DNA from 4 places in the Kocuria sp. CNJ-770 genome. Region 1 is predicted to be linked to each of the others. Evidence: riboswitches for the same ligand, from Rfam matches in the RefSeq annotation. Region 1 holds a riboswitch; each other region holds the start of a gene.

Evidence for each region. Region 1 has a riboswitch for S-adenosylmethionine ahead of BJF77_RS10685 (cobalamin-independent methionine synthase II family protein). Riboswitches for the same ligand answer to the same signal wherever they lie in the genome.
Region 2: it holds a riboswitch for S-adenosylmethionine, as region 1 does, so the genes downstream of both, BJF77_RS13295 (methylenetetrahydrofolate reductase) here and BJF77_RS10685 (cobalamin-independent methionine synthase II family protein) in region 1, are expected to answer to the same signal.
Region 3: it holds a riboswitch for S-adenosylmethionine, as region 1 does, so the genes downstream of both, BJF77_RS18680 (hypothetical protein) here and BJF77_RS10685 (cobalamin-independent methionine synthase II family protein) in region 1, are expected to answer to the same signal.
Region 4: it holds a riboswitch for S-adenosylmethionine, as region 1 does, so the genes downstream of both, BJF77_RS13890 (acyl-CoA dehydrogenase family protein) here and BJF77_RS10685 (cobalamin-independent methionine synthase II family protein) in region 1, are expected to answer to the same signal.

The regions. Positions count from the first base shown of each region.
Region 1 covers NZ_MKJW01000099.1:27,480-30,935, forward strand. Annotated here, with positions in the region: gene BJF77_RS10670 (CoA transferase subunit A) at 1-25, opposite strand, end outside; gene BJF77_RS10675 (IclR family transcriptional regulator) at 169-948, shown strand; gene BJF77_RS10680 (3-hydroxybutyrate dehydrogenase) at 965-1,720, opposite strand; SAM riboswitch class I at 1,893-1,998, shown strand; gene BJF77_RS10685 (cobalamin-independent methionine synthase II family protein) at 2,011-3,228, shown strand; gene BJF77_RS10690 (cobalamin-independent methionine synthase II family protein) at 3,316-3,456, shown strand, end outside.
Region 2 covers NZ_MKJW01000111.1:106,833-110,288, reverse strand. Annotated here, with positions in the region: gene BJF77_RS13300 (glycosyltransferase) at 103-1,086, opposite strand; SAM riboswitch class I at 1,314-1,416, shown strand; gene BJF77_RS13295 (methylenetetrahydrofolate reductase) at 1,485-2,408, shown strand; partial or broken gene metE (5-methyltetrahydropteroyltriglutamate--homocysteine S-methyltransferase) at 2,515-3,456, shown strand, end outside.
Region 3 covers NZ_MKJW01000161.1:3,941-7,396, reverse strand. Annotated here, with positions in the region: gene BJF77_RS18695 (glycosyltransferase family 1 protein) at 1-591, shown strand, start outside; gene BJF77_RS18690 (PIN domain-containing protein) at 595-978, opposite strand; gene BJF77_RS18685 (hypothetical protein) at 1,001-1,189, opposite strand; SAM riboswitch class IV at 1,203-1,328, opposite strand; SAM riboswitch class IV at 1,609-1,722, shown strand; gene BJF77_RS18680 (hypothetical protein) at 1,737-2,027, shown strand; gene BJF77_RS18675 (hypothetical protein) at 2,175-2,360, opposite strand; gene BJF77_RS18670 (cold-shock protein) at 2,547-2,753, opposite strand; gene BJF77_RS18665 (TetR/AcrR family transcriptional regulator) at 2,990-3,456, opposite strand, start outside.
Region 4 covers NZ_MKJW01000115.1:12,193-15,648, reverse strand. Annotated here, with positions in the region: gene BJF77_RS13895 (MFS transporter) at 1-626, opposite strand, end outside; gene BJF77_RS13890 (acyl-CoA dehydrogenase family protein) at 630-1,982, opposite strand; SAM riboswitch class I at 2,095-2,189, opposite strand; gene moeB (molybdopterin-synthase adenylyltransferase MoeB) at 2,352-3,456, opposite strand, start outside.

The DNA.
Region 1 (3,456 bases):
CGGCGTTGTCGATGACCTTGGACACCCTTGTCCCTTCCTGTCGGTGATCTGTGACCCAGGACTCAATCTAGGAACACCCCACATACCGGTCAACCGGTGCGCCGGGATCCCGCGGGCTTTCCTCAGCATCCGGCCATCAGGTCCCGCAATGTCCATATAGTGGAGTTCATGACGGGAAAGGTCGGGGCCGGCGCGGGCACCCAGGTGGTCCACCGCGTCGCACAGCTGCTGCGCGCCGTCGCGGGGCGGGAGCAGGGCAGCACCGTGGCGGAGCTGGCGGCGGCGACCGGGCTGACGCGCCCCACCGTGCACCGCCTCCTGACGGGCCTGGCCGAGGAGGGGCTCGTGGACCGCCCGGCCGGCAGCACGGCGTGGCAGCTCGGCCCGGAGCTCTACGTGCTGGGCGCGGTCGCGGCCCACCGCTACCCGATCCGGGAGCTGGCCGGACCGTCGCTGCGCCGGCTCGCCGAGGCCACGGGGGAGAGCGCGTTCCTCTCGGCCCGCCGCGGACCCGAGACCGTGTGCCTGGCCCGGGTCGAGGGGGCCTTTCCGATCCGCTCCCACGTGCTGTACGAGGGCCTGCGGCTGCCGCTGGGCGTGGCCTCGGCGGGCCTGGCGGTCCTGGCCCACCTGCCGGACGCGGAGGTGGAGCGGATCCTCGCCGCCACGTCCGCCGCCCGCGCCGAGTGGGGCCCGCTGCACACCCCCGAGCGGATCCGCGAGCTGCTGGAGGACGTGCGGCGGGAGGGTTTCGCGGTGAACCCGGGACTGATCGTGGAGGGCAGCTGGGGCATGGCCGCGGCGGTCTTCGACACGACCGGCGCCCCCGTCTACGCCCTGAGCCTCACCGGGATCGAGCCCCGCTTCGCCGGGGAGCGCCGCGGGCTCCTGGGGCGGGCGCTGCTCACGGAGGCCCACCGGCTCTCCCGGGAGCTGGGCCACCGCTGAGCGGCTCCCGGCCCGCTCAGCGCGCCGTCCAGCCGCCGTCCATCGTGTAGGACGCGCCGGTGACCATGGCGGCGTGCGGTCCGGCCAGCCACGCCACGAGGCTGCCGACGTCCTCGGGCTCCACGAGCTTCTTCACCGGTGTCTCGCCGAGCATGATCCGCTCCACGACCTCGGCCTCGGGGATCCCGTGCACCCTGGCCTGGTCCGCGACCTGCTTCTCCACCAGCGGGGTGCGCACGTAGCCGGGGTTGACGCAGTTGCTGGTCACCCCGTGCGCCGCCCCCTCCAGGGCCACGGTCTTGGACAGCCCCTCGAGGCCGTGCTTGGCCGCGACGTAGGCGCTCTTGTAGGGGGAGGCCCGCAGCCCGTGCACGGAGGAGATGTTCACGACCCGCCCCCAGCCCCGCTCGTACATGTGCGGCAGGGCCGCGCGCACCAGCAGGAACGGGCTCTCGAGCATGAGCACGAGGATCCGGTGGAAGTCGGCGGGGTCGAAGTCCTGGATCGGGGCGACCTTCTGGATGCCGGCGTTGTTCACCAGCACGTCCACCTCCAGGCTCAGCCCGGCCAGCGCCGCGGTGTCGAGCAGGTCGACGCCCCACGCCCGCCCGTCGAGCTCGTCCGCGACCCGCTGCGCACCGGCCTCGTCGACGTCGGCGACCACCACGTGCGCCCCGGCGCCCGCCAGGGCCCGGGCCGCGGCCAGCCCGATGCCGCTCGCTCCACCGGTCACCAGCGCGGTGCGGCCCTCGAGGCCGTGGTCCTGGAACATGGGGAACCTTCCTTCCGTCCGCCGCGCCCACAGGGTCCGGGGCACCGGTCACCGTCACGGTATGTGATCCGGAGCACGACGGCGAGCAGGGACCCGCGCGTCATGCGGCGTCATGCCCGTCACGCGGCTCCCGAATGGCGCAACGTCCGGGCCGTGGGATTGGATGGGGTCGTCACCATCCAGAGCGGCCGAGAGACCTGGCTCGACGACGCCGCAGCAACCCGCACGGACGGCCCCCGCGCCCTACGCCCCGGTGCTACCGCCAGGACCGATGGAAAGGACAGCGCCCCATGCTGCACAGTGCCGACCGCATCCTCACGTCCCACGCCGGGTCCCTCCCCCGGACCCCGGAGCTGCTGCAGGCCAACGAGGCCCGCCTCCCGGGCGCGGCCGGCACCGAGGAGTTCGACCGCCTGCTGCGGGACGCCGTCGTGGACGTCGTGCGCCGCCAGCGCGAGGCCGGCATCGACGTGGTCAACGACGGCGAGTACGGCCACGCGATGACCCGCTCGGTGGACTACGGGGCGTGGTGGACCTACTCCTTCGACCGCACGGGCGGGCTCGCGATCGTCGACGACAACGACATCCACGTCCCGAAGCGCTCCGCCCCCGGCAGCGTGGTGCTCACGAGCTTCCTGGACCGGCGGGACCTCACCGCCTTCCACGACGCGTACACGGACCCCTCCTCCGGCATCCACCTGGCCGACCCGGACCTGCCGCCGCCCGTGTTCCCGGCGGCGACCGGCCCGCTCTCCTACACCGGCCACGCCGCGGTGGCCTCCGACGTCGCAGGCCTCACCGCCGCGCTGCGGGAGACGGGGGCGGCCGAGGGCTTCGTCGCCGCCCTCTCCCCCGGCTCCGCCGCGCGGATCGGCAACCACCACTACGGCAGCGAGGAGGAGTTCCTCTACGCGTGGGCGGACGTGCTGCGCGAGGAGTACACCGCGATCCTCGACGCCGGCCTGGTGCTGCAGATCGACGACCCCTCCATCGCCGAGTCCTGGGACCAGATCAACCCGGAGCCGGCCGTCGAGGACTACCGGCGCTTCGTCCAGGTCCGGGTGGAGGCCCTCAACCACGCCCTGCGCGGGCTGCCGCAGGACCGGATCCGCTTCCACCTGTGCTGGGGCTCCTGGCACGGCCCGCACACCACGGACCTCGAGTTCAGGCACCTGGTGGACCTGCTGCTGTCGATCGACGCGGGCGCCTACTCCTTCGAGGGCGCCAACGCCCGGCACGAGCACGAGTGGAAGGTCTGGGAGGACCACGCACTGCCCGAGGGCAAACTGATCCTGCCCGGCGTGGTCTCGCACGCCACCAACGTCGTGGAGCACCCCGAGCTCGTCGCCGACCGGATCGAGCGCTATGCGAGGCTCGTGGGGCGCGAGAACGTCATCGCCTCGACCGACTGCGGCCTGGGCGGGCGCGTGCACCCGCAGATCGCGTGGGCGAAGCTCGAGACGCTCGCCCGCGGCGCCGAGATCGCCTCGCGCCGGCTCTGGGCCTGAGCGCCCGCCCGCCCCCGCCCTCGCCGCTCTTCCCCGCCACCCTTTTCCGCTGCCCGCGCCCGCCGCCCCACTCCGAGGAGCACCTCCATGACCCTGCAGAACACCGACCGCGTGCAGACCACCCATGTGGGCTCCCTGCCCCGGACCCCCCGCCTCCTGGAGGCCAACCGGCAGCACGCCCAGGGGGCGATCACGTTCGAGCAGCTCACGGACGAGCTCGCCACGGGC
Region 2 (3,456 bases), on a different contig from region 1:
CGTTTTCCTTGATCAACCTGTTGGTTGTTAAAGGCTACGTCCGGTGGGTCCGGGCGACCAGTTCCGAGATCGGATCGTGACGTCCGTCCCCGCCGCTGCAGGTCAGGGGCGCTCCTCCACGGCGGCCGGGGCAGGACGGCCGGCGTCGGCCGCACCGCTCCACGGCGGGGCCGGCTGGCGCAGGTAGAACAGCCGGGAGGTCTCCCGGCGGATCCTCGCCTGCCCGTGCAGCAGGACGCCCATCAGCAGGAACACCCCGGCCAGCACCATGAGGGACGCGGCCAGGAACGCCGTTGGGAAGCGGGGCACCAGCCCGGTGCCCGCGAACTCCACCACCACGGGCAGGCCCAGGACCAGGCCGAGCAGGAACAGGGCGCACGAGGCGGCGCCGGTGACCAGGAAGGGGCGTTCCTGGAAGAGCAGCTGGGCGAAGATGCCCAGGATCCGGAAACCGTCGTGGTAGGTCCGCAGCTTGCTCTCGCTGCCCTCGGCCCGGTCCCGGAAGCCCACCTCCACCTCGGTCTGCGGCACGCGGGCGTTGACGGCGTGCACGGTCAGCTCGGTCTCGATCTCGAACTCCCGGGACAGCGCCGGGAAGGACTTCACGAAGCGCCGCGAGAAGACCCGGTAGCCGCTGAGCATGTCGGTGACCTGCCGGCGGAAGGCGAAGGAGACGAGGGTGTTGAAGAACCGGTTGCCGGACTCGTGGCCGGCCCGGTAGGCCGTGCCGCTGACCTGGCGGCGCACCCCGAGCACGTGGTCGTAGGGGCCCCCCAGCAGGGTCGCGATCATCCGGGGCGCGTCGGCCACGTCGTAGGTGTCGTCGCCGTCGATGAGCAGGTAGACGTCGGCGTCGAGGTCCGCGAAGGCCCGCCGCACCACGTTGCCCTTCCCCTTCTCCTCCTCGCGCCGCACGTGCGCACCGGCCCGCCGCGCGGCCTCGGCGGTGCCGTCGGTCGAGCAGTTGTCGTAGACGTGGACCTCGATGCCGGGGACCGTGGCGTGCAGGTCGGTGACGACCTTCGCGATCGCGGCCTCCTCGTTGTGGCACGGGACGACCGCCACGATGCGGGGCGAACTGGGCATGGGTTCTCATTCCTGGGATCGTCGCGGCGGGCACGTTCATTATCACCGCGAGCGGGCGCCCTGCGAACCGGTGCGCGGCGGCGGTGCCGCGCCGGCCGCGCGGGTCCCGCGCCGCCCGGTGGCGATGTTGCGCCGCGTGACGCGCCCGCCGTCACAGTCGGCGCACCGGGGTCTTCTGCGCCGCCGGACTTGGCACCCGCCCGGGGCACCCGCTGGAATGGGTCCTGCATCTATCCAGAGCGGCCGAGAGACCTGGCTCGTCGACGCCGCAGCAACCATCCGCAGCCCCACGGGGCCGCGGAACGGTGCTCCCGCCAGGACCGATGGAGCTGCCGCAGCCTCCCGGGTCCGCCCCGGGACGGCCGGCGCCCTCCCTCGGGGTGACCCCAGGAGGTTCTGTGAGACGACCACCCGACCGGACGGCACCACCGCCGTCGCTGTCCTACGAGCTCTATCCACCGCGCTGCGCGGCGAGCGCCGAGACGCTGCTGCGGACCATCGAGGAGCTCGAGCCCACCCGCCCCGACCACGTCGCCGTGACGTACAGCGGGGATGCCCCGCGGCGGGCCGGGTCGCTGGCGCTGCTGGACCACCTCCTGGCCCGCACCGGCCTGCGGCCCGTGGCGCACCTCACGTGCGTGGGCAGCACGCGGGCCGAGCTGGAGGAGACCGTCGCCTCCCTGCTCCACCGCGGGGTCCGGGGCGTCCTGGCCCTGCGCGGTGACCTGGAGCCGGGCGCCGAGCCCGGCGAGCTGGCCCACGCCGGGGACCTGGTGGAGCTGGTGCGCGAGGTCGAGCAGCGCCGCACCGCGTCCCTCGCCGGCGGACGGCTCGCCGTGGGCGTGGCCGCCTACCCGACCCGGCACCCCGAGTCGCCGTCCTTCCGCCACGACATCGAGGTGCTGCTGGCCAAGCAGCGCGCCGGGGCCGACTTCGCGATCACGCAGGTCTACTTCCGCCCGCAGCGCTACGAGCGCCTCGTGGCCTCCGCCCGGGCCGCCGGGGTGACGATCCCGATCGTGCCGGGCATCATGCCGGTCACGGAGCCGCGGCGGCTGGCCACGCTCTGCCGGCTCGCCGGGCTCCGGCCCCACCCGGGCCTGGCCGCGGCCCTGGAGGGGGCCGCCGGCCCCGCCGAGCGGCACCGGGCGGGCGTGGCCTTCGCGACCCGCCTCGCCCGCGCGGCCCTCGACGCCGGGGCGCCCGGGCTGCACCTCTACACCTTCAACGGGCACCGGGCCGCCCTGGACCTGCTGGAGCGCGTGGACCTGCCGCGCGTGCCCCACCAGCCGGCGGCCCTGCCGGACCTGCTGCCCGCCTGAGCGGCGAGGGACGCCGCCCGGCCCGGCCGCCGTCCCGCACCTCTTCCCCGATCTCTGCCCGCACCTCTTCCCGAATCTCTTCCCAGACCTGCCGAGGAGCACACCCATGAGCACGACCACCTCTGCCGTCCCCTTCCCCGCCGCCACCATCACCGGCTACCCCCGGATCGGCCGGCGCCGCGAGCTGAAGCAGGCCCTCGAGGCCTACTGGGCCGGGCGCTCGACCCGCGAGGAGCTCGAGACCGCCGCGGGCGAGCTGCAGCTGGCCACCTACCGCCGGCTGGTGGAGCTGGGCCTGGGCGCGCAGGACGCGTCCCTGCCCGCGGCCTTCCCCCTCTACGACCAGGTCCTCGACACCACCGTGGCCCTCGGGGCGGTCCCGTCCCGCTTCGCGGACCTGGCCGGGGCGGACGGGCGCCTGGACCTGGACGCCGGCTTCGTGCTGGCCCGCGGCGACGCCGGGCGGGCACCGCTGGAGCTGACCAAGTGGTTCGACACCAACTACCACTACCTGGTCCCCGAGATCGGCCCCGGGACGCCCTTCACCGCCTCCGCCGGCCGGCTCGTGGCCGACGTCCGCCGCGCCGCCGAGCACGGCTTCACCGTCCGCCCGGTCCTCGTGGGCCCCGTCTCCTACCTGCTCCTGGCCAAGGCCGACGACGACGCCCCCGCGGGTTTCGACCCCCTGCAGCGGCTCGCCGACCTGCTCCCGGTGTACGCCCGGCTGCTCGACGAGCTCGCCGCGGCCGGCGCCCCGTGGGTGCAGCTGGAGGAACCGGCGCTCGTGGCCGACCAGGACGTGCCCGCCGCGCGGCTCGCCGCGGCCCTGCAGGAGGCCTACGCGGCGCTCACGGCCGCGCCCGGGCGGCCCCGGCTGCTCGTCACCACCTCCTACGGCTCGCCGGGCGCCCTGCTGCGCCCGCTGGCCCGCAGCGGGGTCGAGGCCGTGCACCTGGACCTGGTCAAGGGCGCGGCCCCCGTGCCCGCGGAGCTGGCGCTGTTCGCGGACGAGGGCGCCCCGGTGCTCGTGGCCGGGGCGGTCGACGGG
Region 3 (3,456 bases), on a different contig from region 1:
TGCCCGCGGCACCGCGACGAGCGGTGGCGGGCGGAGGTCGCGGGCGGCCGCCGGATCGTGGGCTACGTGGGCCGGATCGCCCCGGAGAAGCAGGTCGAGGACCTCGCCGCGGTCGCGGACCTGCCCGGCACCCGCCTCGTCGTGGTGGGGTCCGGGCCGGAGGAGGAGGCGCTGCGGCGCCGCCTGCCGGACGCGCACTTCACGGGTCGCCGCTCCGGGGCCGAGCTCGCCCGCATCATGGCCTCCCTCGACGTGTTCGTGCACCCGGGCGAGTTCGAGACCTTCTGCCAGACCGTGCAGGAGGCCATGGCCTCGGGGGTGCCGGTGGTGGCCACGGGCCGGGGTGGTCCGGTGGATCTCGTCGACTCCTCCCGCACCGGCTGGCTCTACCCGCCGGGGGACCTCGCGGCGCTGCGCGGGCACGTGGCCGACCTGCTCGGCGACGAGGCGAAGCGGGCCGCCTTCGGGGCCGCCGCGCACGCCGCCGTGCAGGGCCGGACCTGGGACGTGCTGGTCGGGCAGCTGATGGAGCACTACGACCGGGCCGTGGCCCTGGGCGCCCGCGGCCCGCGCCACCGCCGGACCGTCTGAGGCCTATCCCCGGGCGGGGACCGCGTCCAGCACGGGCACGCCCGTGCCGGCGTACCGTCCGGGCTCGGCGCTGAGCACCGTCAGCCCGTGCACCAGGGCGGTGGCCGCGGTCAGACCGGCCACCGGGTCGGCCGTCCCCGCGGCGCCGAGAGCGCCCCACGCCCGGCTCACCGCGGCGTCCACGGGGAGCACACGGTCCGGGAAGCGCGCTTCCAGCTGCTCGGTCCACGGCGTCTCGTCGGGCCGGTCCGACAGCAGCTCCCCCAGCACCAAGGCGGACAGGAACAGCCGCCGGTGGCCGTGCCGGCGCAGGGCGGCGGTCAGCTCGGGCGCGCGCTCCGGGGTGCGCACGCCGAGCAGCACGGAGCGGTCCAGGAGCAGGTCCATGGCGTGGATCCTCCGCCGGTCCTCAGGCCGCGGCGGCGAGGCGGCCGCGGACGGGCGCCAGCAGGAAGTCCACGAACTCCGTGCGCGCCTGAACCACCCGGGCGTAGTCGTCGATGCTCATCGCCGCGCAGCCGAGCACGGCCGGAGCCTCGGGAACGGGGGCGGGCCCACCCGGACGGGCGGCGACGACGGTGGGAAGGGCGTCTGACATGACCAGGATCCTTCGGGCGCTCTTGCTCGCAGCGGGTGCCGCCACGGCGGCGATGCGAGCCGCTTCGTCATCCGAACCACCCGTGAACATGGGGTTGGTGCCCGGTCTAGTCGGAGCTTGGCGACCGGATCTCTTGAAGCTGCCCCCATTCAACCACATCCTCCCCGCCGGGTCCCGCCCGGCCGGTGGGGCCGGGCGTGTGAGCCGACCTTCCCCGTCCCGTCACCGCGGCGACACCTCGCCGACACATCGTTGCGCTGGAATGGGCTTCGAGTACCCGGGCGGCCCCGGCATTGCGGCCGACATCACGGTTCGGTCACACAAGTCATGGCCGTCTTGCCGGTCTGTCGGAGGCGCGGGGTAGCCTGGATCTGCTTCTCGAGATGCGGCATCCGCGTGCTCGACGGAGGGCGCACCGCCTTCCGGAGGGACCGCGGAGGGGCTCCGACCCGCTGTGCGCCAACCCGATGTTCCCGGGTGGATCGGATGACGAAGCGGCGGGCAACGGCATCGGATGCCCGCAAGAACGTCAGGAGAAAACATGACCATGTCCGAAGAAAGAATCACTTCCACCACCGATCAGCGGGAGGAATGGGTCGACGTCACCGTCACCGCCCTCCCCGATCTGCACCTCGTCCGGATCACCTCGACGGACGGCGACGTGCAGGAGTACCTCAGCGCGGAGGCCGACGACCTCGCCGCCGCGGCCGAGCACACGGCGGGCACCGCGCAATGGTGCGCCAAGTACCGCCAGCTCCTCGTCCCCGGCGCCCTGGCCGCGACCGGGCGGCACCCGTTCTTCAAGCTCCACCCCGCGTCCCTCCCGCTGTCGGCGTAGTCGGCGGGCCGGACACGACGAAGGCCGCAGCCCGATGGGCTGCGGCCTTCGTCGTGCGGTCGGCGCCACGGCGCCGGACGTCCGGGAGCCGCCGTCGCGCGTGCGGCGCCGTGGCCCTCGGCGGAGCGGCTCCCGCGGCGCGGCGGCTCACTCCAGGCCGTAGTCCCCGGCCGAGCCCCAGCCCTCCCCCGCCTCGTCGGCGGAGCCGTCCAGCTCCCACTCGCAGACCTCGAGCTCGAAGGGCACGGAGACGTCGAGCTCGGCGTCGGAGACGCGGTTCACCACGAAGGGGTCCTCCTCGTCCGGCGGACGGGACGAAACGGGTCCGGTCATGCGAGCTCCTCCCGGTCGGCGACGGCACGAGATCCGACGGCACGACATCCGGCGGCGCGGCACCCACCGGCGCCGCGTGCGAGAGTCCGCAGGCTGTTGCCGGCGGAACGACAGAACCGCCGCCGGGCGCAGGCCCGGCGGCGGTTCTGGACGATCAACGGGCCCGTGAGCCCTTCGAGGAGAACGTCAGGAGATGACGGTGATGTTCGCGGCCTGGGGGCCCTTGGGGCCGTCCTGGGTCTCGAACTCGACGCGGTCGTTCTCGTTCAGGGAGCGGAAGCCGCCCGAGTTGATCGCGGAGAAGTGGGCGAAGACGTCCTTGGAGCCGTCCTCGGGGGTGATGAAGCCGAAGCCCTTGTCAGCGTTGAACCACTTGACGATACCGGTAGTCATGGTGAGACCTGATCTTTCGTGAGATGAACGTTTCCCGACGTTCGAGAAACACAAGAGTTGTGATGCGTGGAAAACGTCTTCTCAGAAAAACTGCTGCACCCGGATGGGCCGAACTGCTTGAAATACAAAAACGACAACCTCAACAACTTCGCTCCACTGTACACGAGTTCCGGCGCCCCGCCACCCCGGTGCGGGGCGCCGGACGCGGCCGCCGGCTCCGGCCGGCGGCGTGCCGCTCAGCCCGCGAGCAGCTCGTCGGCGATCGCGCGCACCCGCGCCCGCTCCTGCGGGTCCGGGGGGAAGACGTCGGCGGCGTCGGCGAACCACACGCCGTCGGCCAGCAGACGCACGGCCAGCAGACGGGTGCGCTGCTCGACGGGCAGGTCGTCGGGGAGGTCCACCCAGGGGGCGATCCGCTCCACCCAGTGCTTCTTCAGCTTGGCCCGCAGCCGCTGGTCGGTGAGCATCACGAGGTCGGTCTCGTCCACCTCCCCGGACAGGCACCAGTCCAGGTAGGCGCGCACGCGCTCCTCTGCGGGCACCTGCTCCGGCGGGGCGGACAGGCGCCGGGCCATCTCCGCGTCCCAGCCGTCCAGCACCCGGTCCACCAGGGCGAACATGAGCGCCTCCTTGGTCCGGAAGTGGTACATCACCCCCGGCTTGCTCAGCCCCACCCTGCGGGCGGTCGACTCCAGGGACACCG
Region 4 (3,456 bases), on a different contig from region 1:
AGGAAGGGGATGCGCCAGCCGTAGGCGGCGAACTGCTCCGCGCTCATGACGTGCTGCACGACGAAGAACGCCCCGGTGGCCAGCAGCATGCCGGCCGAGGAGCCGATCTGGGTGAAGGAGCCGAAGAACCCGCGGTGCCGGGCCGGGGAGTGCTCCACGCTCAGCAGCGCGGAGCCGCCCCACTCGGCCCCGGCGGACAGGCCCTGGAGGATGCGCAGGACGACGAGCCCGACGACGGCCCACCAGCCGATCACCTCGTAGGTCGGCAGCAGGCCGATCAGGGTGGAGGCCACGCCCATGAGCAGCAGGGAGGCCACCAGCAGGGCCTTGCGGCCGATCCGGTCGCCCAGGTGGCCGGCGACGATCCCGCCCAGGGGCCGGGCGATCACCCCGACGGCGAGGGTGGCGAAGGAGGCGACGATGCCGCCGAGCTCGGTGGCCATGGGGAAGAACTGGACGTTGAAGACCAGGGCGGCGGCGGTGCCGTAGAGGTAGAAGTCGTACCACTCGATGGTGGTGCCGGCGAAGGCCGAGGCCAGGACGCGCTTCTTGCCGTGGACGACGCTCGTGCGTCCCGCGGCGGCCGCGGTCGGGGCCGGGATCGTGGTCGGGGGCGGGGTGGACATGCGTCAGGCTCCTGGGGTTCGGTCGGCGTCGGTCCCGGCACCGGTCCTGGCGTCGCCGATGGCGTTCAGGCCCTCCGGCAGGGTGCCGTTGATGAGGTAGTCGCCGAGGGCGCGGGCGCGGAAGGCGATCGGGTTGTGGGTGGCCACGGTCTGGGCGTTGCGCCAGTGCCGGTCCAGGCCCTTGGCGGTGGACGTGGCGGAGGCGCCCACGGTGAGGAACAGGTCCTGGGCCGCGCCGAGGGCCAGCTCCGGCACGGTGACCTGGGCGTGCTCCACGGCGATCTCGGACCCGTGCAGCGCCGCCGGGAGGGCGCCGGTGAAGTCCGGCCGGTCGGCGCCGGTGGTGACGGCGGCGGCGATCCCGGCGTCCAGGGCGCGGGCGGCGTGCAGCACGGTGGCCTCGGCGGCGAAGGCCTTGGCGGAGATCCGGCCGGTGGCCTCCTGGATCAGCGGGTCCTCGCGGAACGGCAGGCCGAGCCCGGTGTTGAAGGTCCGCCGGCGGCCGGCGATGGTCTCCACGGCGTCCCGCCGGGCGGCGCGGGCGACGCCGGCCAGCACGGCCAGCAGCACGAGCTGGAAGAAGGCGGCCTCGTGGACGGCCTCCGCGCTGCCGGCGGCGCGGTCCAGCACGGCGTCGTCCGGGACGCGCACGCGGTCGAAGACCGCGGTGCCGGTGCCGGTGAGCTTCTGCCCGAAGCCGTCCCAGTCGTCCTCGAGGGTGACCCCCTGGGCGTCCGTGGCGACGACGGCGAAGCGGCGTCCGTCCCGGCCGTCGAGGGCGGCCGAGACGCGGGTGTAGTCGCAGAAGACGGAGCCGGTGGCGTAGAACTTCCGGCCGGTGATCTCCCACCCCTCGGCGGTGCGGCGCAGCACGGTGTTCAGGGTGCCGAGCGCGTTGCCGCCCTTCTCCGTGGAGGCGTTGCCCACGGTGGCCCCGGCCAGCACCCGCGGATACCAGACGTCCTGGAGCTCCCGGGGCAGGAAGCGCAGGGACTCCACGAAGCCGGCGTGGGAGCGGTAGAGGTGGGCGATGTTGGAGTCGGCCTCGGCCAGGTCGACCAGCAGCCGGGTGAAGTCCTCGATGCTGACCCCGGGACCGCCGTGGGCCGCCGGGACGCGCAGGGCGCCGAACCCGGCCCGGTCCAGCCGGCGCACCTCCTCGTAGGGCAGCGCGCGGCGGAGGTCCCGGTCCAGGGAGCCGGCGGCGATCTCCGTGAACAGCGGCCCGAAGCGCTCCTTCAGCCCGGCGTAGTCCACCGGCAGGCCGGCGGGGTCCGTGCCGGCAGGGTCCGTGCCGGCGGGGTCCGTGCCGGCGCCGGGACGGGTGGGAGTCCTCTCGGCCGTGGTGCGGGTCATGCGGTGGTCCTCTCGGTCGCACCGAGGAGGGCCGGCCGTGCGGTCACGCCAGGGGCGGGCCCGGTGGCGGCAGCGCGGGGGCCGACGTCACGGAGCGACTGCAGATCCGGGATCTCCATCGGTTCTGGCCTTAGCACCCTGACCCCTGCGAAGGACGGGTTGCTGCGGCGTCGTCGAGCCAGATCTCTCGGCCGCTCTGAATGGGACGGATGACATCGCACCAGACCGCCGGGGTGCGGAGCCACCCGATGACGGCCGCATGTCGTCGGATGTCATGCTGACGTCACAGACGGTCATGTCCTCCCGGGTGGTGTAGGAATCCGCCGCGGGACCCCGCCCGGCCGGAGAAGGGGAGCGCCGCGCATCCGCTCAGTATCGCGGCCGGTCCGGCTCCACCTGCTCCGCCCAGGCGAGCACCCCGCCCTCGAGGTGGCGGATCCGCTCCTCCCGCCCGGCGTAGAACGGGCGCAGCGCGGCCAGGGCGGTCGCCGAGCGGGCGCCGGCCTTGCAGTGCAGCACGAGGTCCGCGCCGCGCGCCTCCGGCGGCAGGGCGTCCGGCCCCCGGTCCAGCAGCTCCTGGAGCGGCACGGCCACGGCGCCGGGGATCGCCAGGAGCTGCCGTTCCCAGTCCTCCCGCACGTCGACCAGCACGAAGGCCGTCTCTCCGCGCGCCCGCCGCTCCAGCAGCCGGGCCAGCTCGCCCGCCGCGACCGTCTCGGCGGGCTCCGCGCCGCCGGCCGGCGGACGGACGGCCACGGGCTCGGCGACGGCGGTGACCGGGGCGGCGTCCGGGTCCGGGTCCAGGCGCATCTCGCGCCAGGTCATCGCCAGGGCGTCGTGCAGCAGCACCCGCCCGAGCAGGGGCTCGCCGGTGCCGGTGATCAGCTTGACCGCCTCGGTGACCATCACCGCGCCCACGGTGGCGGGGAGCATGCCGAAGACCCCGCCCTCGGCGCAGCTGGGCACCTCCCCGTCCGGCGGCGCCTCGGGGTAGAGGTCCCGGTAGGTGGGCCCGTGGCCGGCCCAGAAGACGCTGACCTGCCCCTCGAAGCGCAGGATGGAGCCCCACACGCAGGGGATCCCGGTCAGGGCGGCGGCGTCGCTGACCACGTAGCGGGTCGCGAAGTTGTCCGCGCCGTCGAGGACGAGGTCGTACTGCCCGAGGATCCGCACGGCGTTGTCCGCCGTGAGCCGGCAGGGATGGGTGCGGACCCGCACGAGCGGGTTGAGGGCGGTCACGGCCTCCGCGGCGGACTCCGCCTTGGGCCGGCCGACGTCGGCGGTGCGGTGCACCACCTGGCGCTGCAGGTTGGAGACCGCCACGACGTCGTCGTCGACGATCCCCAGCGTCCCCACGCCGGCCGCGGCGAGGTACTGCAGGGCCGGGGCGCCCAGTCCGCCCGCGCCGACCACGAGCACCCGGGCGCTGCCGAGCCGGCGCTGGCCGAGCGGGCCGATCCCGGGCAGGGTCAGG